Hyphomicrobium denitrificans ATCC 51888: one gene and its partner. The protein of the gene in region 1 interacts with the protein of each later gene in a pairwise test. Links are inferred from orthologs where the notes say so. Each region holds a gene or a part of one and is shown in the gene's direction. Other genes may lie near its edges. The genes, in order: HDEN_RS13200 and HDEN_RS00985.

Evidence for each region.
Region 2: the proteins of HDEN_RS13200 (region 1) and HDEN_RS00985 interact in binary tests that used the Escherichia coli proteins (3 or more experiments, as listed by UniProt). The link is inferred for Hyphomicrobium denitrificans ATCC 51888 from one-to-one orthologs.

What each region holds. Positions count from the first base shown.
Region 1 is NC_014313.1:2,744,108-2,747,424, reverse strand. The notes cover bases 316-3,314. They hold HDEN_RS13200 (sulfate/molybdate ABC transporter ATP-binding protein), read left to right. Parts: upstream 316-1,267; coding sequence 1,268-2,362; downstream 2,363-3,314. Other genes in these bases: hyi (hydroxypyruvate isomerase), read right to left, coding at 3,305-3,314; HDEN_RS13195 (CysB family HTH-type transcriptional regulator), read left to right, coding at 2,359-3,291; cysW (sulfate ABC transporter permease subunit CysW), read left to right, coding at 378-1,271; cysT (sulfate ABC transporter permease subunit CysT), read left to right, coding at 316-378. In the rest of the region: more of cysT, read left to right, coding at 1-315; more of hyi, read right to left, coding at 3,315-3,317. UniProt on the Escherichia coli protein: Part of the ABC transporter complex CysAWTP involved in sulfate/thiosulfate import. Responsible for energy coupling to the transport system.
Region 2 is NC_014313.1:203,594-206,745, forward strand. Bases 31-2,864 are described here. They hold HDEN_RS00985 (glutamate-5-semialdehyde dehydrogenase), read left to right. Parts: upstream 31-721; coding sequence 722-2,008; downstream 2,009-2,864. Other genes in these bases: proB (glutamate 5-kinase), read left to right, coding at 31-719; HDEN_RS00990 (nicotinate-nucleotide adenylyltransferase), read left to right, coding at 2,087-2,686; rsfS (ribosome silencing factor), read left to right, coding at 2,798-2,864. In the rest of the region: more of proB, read left to right, coding at 1-30; more of rsfS, read left to right, coding at 2,865-3,152. UniProt on the Escherichia coli protein: Catalyzes the NADPH-dependent reduction of L-glutamate 5-phosphate into L-glutamate 5-semialdehyde and phosphate. The product spontaneously undergoes cyclization to form 1-pyrroline-5-carboxylate.

The sequences.
Region 1 (3,317 bases):
TTCGTCGTGCGCACCGTGCAGCCTGTTCTCGAGGATCTCGAAACGGAATTCGAGGAAGCTGCAGCAAGCCTCGGCGCCAATCGCTGGACCGCTTTCAAGCGCGTTGTTTTCCCCACTCTGTTGCCTGCATTGACGACCGGATTCGCTCTCGCCTTTGCGCGCGCCGTCGGCGAATACGGCTCGGTGATCTTCATCGCAGGCAACATTCCAATGGTGTCGGAGATTACGCCGCTGATCATTATCACCAAGCTTGAGCAATTCGATTATCGCGGCGCGACCGCCATTGCTGCCGTGATGCTCGTCATCTCGTTCATCATGCTTCTCATCGTAAACGCGCTGCAGGCCTGGAATGCCCGCCGCTTTGGAAGGACGGTCTGATGGCTGCTGCCGCAACTATCGATGCGCGCTTGCACGGCGCGGGAAAATTCGAAGCAAACCCTGCCACGCGGGACTCGCGATGGGTCAAGATCGCCGTTCTCGGCGTTGGCCTGACGTACTTCCTGATCTTTCTTCTGCTTCCGCTCATCGCGGTCTTTGCGGAAGCGTTCCGCAAAGGCGCCGAGACTTACTTTTCCGCACTCGTCGAGCCCGACGCGCTCTCGGCCGTCAAGTTGACGTTGCTTGCGGCAGCGATCGCGGTTCCTTTGAATCTGGTTTTCGGCTTGGCGGCGGCGTGGGCGATCGCGAAGTTCGAGTTCCCGGGCAAAAATCTGCTGATCACGCTGATCGACTTGCCCTTCTCGGTTTCGCCCGTCGTCGCGGGTCTAATTTACGTTCTCGTGTTCGGACGTCAGGGCTGGTTCGGTCCATGGCTGCTCGATCACGACATCAAGATCATTTTCGCCGTCCCCGCGATCGTTCTCGCGACGATTTTCGTGACCTTCCCATTCATCGCGCGTGAGCTCATTCCGTTGATGCAGGCGCAGGGAAAGGACGAAGAGGAAGCCGCAATCTCGCTCGGCGCGTCCGGAATTCAAACCTTCCTGCGCGTCACCATTCCTAACGTGAAGTGGGCGCTTCTCTACGGTGTCATTCTCTGCAACGCGCGTGCGATGGGAGAATTCGGCGCGGTCTCCGTCGTGTCGGGACATATCCGCGGGGAGACCAACACGATGCCGCTCTACGTCGAAATTCTTTACAACGAATATCAATTCGCAGCCGCCTTCGCGGTGGCTTCGCTCCTCGCTCTCTTGGCTCTGGTGACGCTGGCGCTGAAGACTTACGTCGAGTGGCGCGCAAATAAACATGTGGTGGAAGGGCAAGGCCAATGAGCATCGAGGTTCGCAACGTCAACAAAACGTTCGGCACGTTCAAGGCGCTCGATGACGTCTCGCTGAACTTTCCGGATGGCGAGCTGGTTGCTCTGCTCGGTCCATCGGGCTGCGGGAAGACGACGCTGCTGCGCGTGATCGCCGGCCTCGAACATGCCGACAGCGGCCGCATCATCCTCGATGGCGATGACGCGACGACCAAGGATGTCCGCCAGCGCCGCGTCGGATTTGTCTTCCAGCACTACGCGCTGTTCCGGCATCTGACGGTGTTCGAGAACATCGCGTTCGGTCTGCGCGTCCGCCCGCGAGGCCAACGGCCGAGCGAGAAAGACATTCGCGCCAAGGTCGGGCAGCTTCTGGAACTCGTGCAGTTGTCGTGGGTCGCGAACCGCTTTCCTTCGCAGCTCTCGGGCGGACAGAGACAGCGCATCGCGTTGGCGCGCGCACTGGCCGTCGAACCGCGCGTGCTTCTGCTCGACGAGCCCTTCGGTGCGCTGGATGCAAAGGTTCGCAAAGAACTTCGGCGCTGGCTCCGCACGCTCCACGACGAACTCCACATCTCATCGATCTTCGTCACTCACGACCAGGAAGAAGCTCTCGAGGTCTCCGACCGGATCGTGCTGATCAACAAGGGGCGCGTCGAGCAGATCGGCCCGCCGAAAGAGATTTACGAAACCCCGGCGACGGCGTTCGCTTACGGCTTCATGGGTACCGTTAATGAATTCCGCGGCCGTATCGAGGGCGACTATGTGCGCGTCGGCGACGAGCGCATTCGCCATCATGCCGGACATTTCCGGGACGGACAGGAGGTCGTGGCGTTCGTGCGTCCGCATGAAACCGAGATCGTGCCGGATGTTTCATCCGACGACGGCATCACCGCAAAAGTCCATCGCATTCTTGGCACGGGTGCCGTTGCGCGTGTAGAATTGGTGGCGAATGGTGATGCACGTCAGGGTCGAAAAGACTTCTTTGAAGTCGAAATCCCGGGGACTGAGGCAACCTCGCTTGGCCTCGCAACGGGTCAGCGCGTGAAAATCAGAAGCCGCCGCCTCAGCGTCTTCCCAGAACAGAACGGGACAGTCGCGTCGTGAACTTTCAGCAGCTCCGCATTATCAGAGAAACATTACGGCGCAACTTTAACCTCACGGAAGTCGCGAACGCACTGTACACGTCGCAGTCCGGAGTTTCGAAGCACATCAAGGATCTTGAAGACGAACTGGGTGTCGAGCTTTTCATTCGGCGCGGTAAACGGCTTCTGGGACTGACCGAGCCCGGCAAGGAACTCGCGCAGATCGTCGAACGCATCCTGCTCGACACGGCAAACATCAAACGCCTAGCCGATCAGTTCGCAAAATCCGATCGCGGCGAGATCACCATCGCGACGACGCATACGCAGGCCCGCTATGCGCTCCCCGGCCCGATTGCGGCATTCCGAAAGGAATTTCCGAACGTCCATCTCGTGCTCCAGCAAGGTTCGCCGAAAGAGATCGCGTCCATGCTGAATGATGGCCTGGCTGACATCGGCATTGCGACCGAGGCGCTGGAAAATTCGCCCGAGGTCGTTTCGTTTCCGTATTATTCCTGGCACCACGGCATCATCGTGCCGAAGGGGCACGCCCTGGAAAGCGTCAAACCGCTGACGATCGAGAAGATCGCCGAGTGGCCGATCATTACCTATCACGAGGGCTTCACCGGTCGTCCCGGCGTCGACGCAACGTTTGCGAAAGCGGGATTGACCCCGGACATCGTGATGGTCGCGCTCGATGCCGACGTCATCAAGACGTACGTCGAGGTCGGGCTCGGCATCGGCATCGTCGCCTCGATGGCCTACGATAAGGATCGCGACACGGGGCTCCGGCTGCTCGACAACAGTCACCTTTTCCCCAAGACGACGACGCGCATCGCGTTGCGTCGCGGGCGTTTCCTTCGCCGCTTCGCCTATCGCTTTATCGAACTCTGCGCGCCGGATCTGACCGAAAAGGTCGTCAAGGCCGGTACCGAAGCCACCGCCGAAGCTTGACGTCTGTTGGAACTCAGATCGTCGGC
Region 2 (3,152 bases), 2.5 Mb from region 1 along the record:
TTCCGGTCGTCAATGAAAACGACACGGTCGCGACGGCGGAAATCCGCTACGGCGATAACGACAGGCTGTCGGCGCGCGTCGCGTCGATGGTGTCGGCGGATTGTCTCGTGCTGCTGTCGGATGTCGACGGCCTCTATACCGCGCCTCCGGCTGACGATCAGAACGCCAGGCACATCCCGCTCGTGACAGAGATCACGCCGGAGATCGAGGCGATGGCCGGCGATGCCGGGACCGAGCTTTCCAAAGGCGGCATGAAGACGAAAATCGAGGCGGGCAAGATCGCGCTCTCGGCCGGTACCGATATGGTCATCACGACCGGCAAGGTTCTTCATCCGCTCAAGGCGATCTCGGACGGCGCGCGGGTCACGTGGTTCGTCGCCAATTCGGATCCGGTGACGGCGCGAAAGCGTTGGATTTCCGGGCAGCTCGAGCCGAGCGGCCACGTTTACCTCGATGCAGGCGCCGAGAAGGCTCTCACATCGGGAAAAAGCCTTCTGCCGGCGGGTGTCACCCGCATCGACGGCAACTTCGACCGCGGCGATGCGGTTACGATAAGATCGGCGGACGGCCGGGAACTGGGCCGGGGCCTTGTCGCCTATGCGGCGGACGATGCGCGACGTATTATGGGCAAGCGTTCGAGCGAGATCGCCGCGATCCTCGGGTTCAAGGGGCGCGCGACGCTGATCCATCGGGACGATATGGCGCTGACGAGGAAATGAGTATGAACAAACCGGAGCGCATCGAAAACGAGACCGCCGAGCTGATGCGCGGCATCGGACAAGCAGCTAAGGCTGCGAGCCGCAGGCTTGCGATCGCGACGCCGGAGGAAAAGAACGCGGCGCTTATCGCTGCGGCGAAAGCTCTGCGCGCGGCGACGCCCAAAATCCTTGCGGCGAACGCGCAGGACATCGAAGCTGCGAAAGCTGCTGGTCGACCGGCTGCGTTCGTCGATCGGCTGCTGCTCAACGAGAAGCGCATCGACGGCATCGCTGTCGGTCTTGAAGAGATCGCGGCACTTCCCGATCCCGTCGGAACCGTGCTGGCGGAATGGACGCGGCCCAATGGTCTCAAATTTCAGCGCGTGCGCGTGCCGCTCGGAACGATCGGCATCATCTACGAAAGCCGTCCGAACGTAACGGCCGATGCAGGCGCGCTGGCGCTGAAGGCCGGGAACGCGGCGATCCTGCGCGGCGGTTCGGAAAGCCATCATTCGAGCGTCGCGATCCATGCCTGCCTGGTTGAAGGCCTGCGCGCTGCGGGATTGCCCGAAGCCGCGATCCAGCTCGTTCCGACGACGGATCGCGAAGCGGTCGGCGCGATGCTGCGCGGCCTGGATGGGTCGGTCGATGTCATTGTACCGCGCGGCGGCAAAGGGCTGGTAGAGCGCGTGCAGAGCGAGGCCCGCGTTCCGGTCTTCGCGCATCTCGAAGGCATCTGTCACACCTATGTCGATCAGGGCGCGGACATGAAGATCGCCGTGCCGCTGGTCGTCAACGCCAAGATGCGGCGCACGGGAATTTGCGGCGCGACCGAGTGCCTGCTCGTCGACAAGAATGCGCGTACCGATCTCTTGTCGCCGATCGTCAAAGCCCTGCTCGACGATGGTTGCGAAGTGCGTGGCGACGAGGCGACGCAAAAGGTCGATCCTCGCGTGAAGGCGGCTCAGGCCGATGACTACGGCAAGGAATTTCTCGATGCCGTTATCGCGGTGAAAACCGTCGACGGAGTCGACGGCGCCATCGAGCACATCGCGCGCTATGGTTCGCAGCACACCGACGCGATCATCACGGAATGCGAAGCGACGGCCGAACGGTTCCTGAACCGCGTCGACTCCGCGATCGTTCTCGTCAACGCATCGACGCAGTTCGCCGACGGCGGCGAGTTCGGCTTCGGCGGCGAGATCGGCATCGCGACGGGCAAGATGCATGCGCGTGGGCCGGTCGGCGTCGAGCAGCTGACGAGCTTTAAGTACAAGGTGCGAGGCACCGGCCAGACGCGGCCGAAGTAGCGCTACGGATGAGGCACGTCTGATTTGACGCGAAAGATTCCGCAGCAGAGTTTTGGATCGCTTCGCGTCCATCCGCCGATGTGCCTTCCCGGTCAACGGATCGGGATCATGGGTGGCTCTTTCAATCCGCCGCATGCTGGGCATCGCATCGCCGCCGAAGCCGCGATGAAGCGTCTGGGGCTCGATCAGCTGTGGTGGCTGATCACGCCAGGCAATCCTCTCAAGTCGCGCAATGGTCTGTCGGCGCTGGATGGGCGCATGGCATCGGTCCGGCAGTTCGCCGTCGGTCCGAAAATGAAAGTAACGAGCTTCGAGCGCGAACTCGGCACGAGTTTCACGGCCGCGACACTGGCGTATTTGAAGCGGCGGCATCCTGGCGTGCGCTTCGTGTGGGTGATGGGTGCCGACAATCTCGCGTTCTTCGACCGATGGCAGCATTGGCGGAGCATCGCCGATCTGATGCCGATCGCAGTGGTGGACCGGCCCGGCTGGCGGTTACGAGGCCTGTCGTCGCCAGCCGCTCTCGCGCTTTCGCGCTGGCGCATTCCTGAATCCGAGGCGCGTGGACTGGCTGCCAGAAAGCCGCCGGCCTGGACGCTGTTGACGATCCGCCTTTCCGACCTTTCGTCGACCGCGCTGCGCAGCGCCGCGCGCTCTGCGTCAGAGCACGTCAGTTAAGCCATTAAAATTTATGACGTTTTCACAACAGACGGCTTCCGGAATTCATTTGCGGGCCGAGGCGACGCCGTTTAATATATCGCTAACCCGGAATCGGCCGGGCCGTCTGACATGCGGGACCAATCAGCAAAGGATGCTTACCGCTTGATCCGAACCACAGCCGAGGCCGCCCGCAAGGGCAGCTCTCAAGCCCAGTCCGCCGCCAAGGCGCCGGATGCGGCCGCTCTCCTCGAAGACGTCGTCCACTGGCTTGACGACGCGAAAGCCGAGGAAATCGTTTCGATCCCTCTCAAAGGCAAGTCTTCACTCGGCGACTTCATGGTTGTCGCGTCCGGCCGTAACGACCGGCATGTCGGCGCAATCGCCGAGCAGCTGCGCGACAAGCTCAAAGCGCGCGGCGAGGCTCGCGTGAGGGTCGAGGGATTGAACTCCTGCGATTGGGTCCTGATCGACACGGGCGATATCA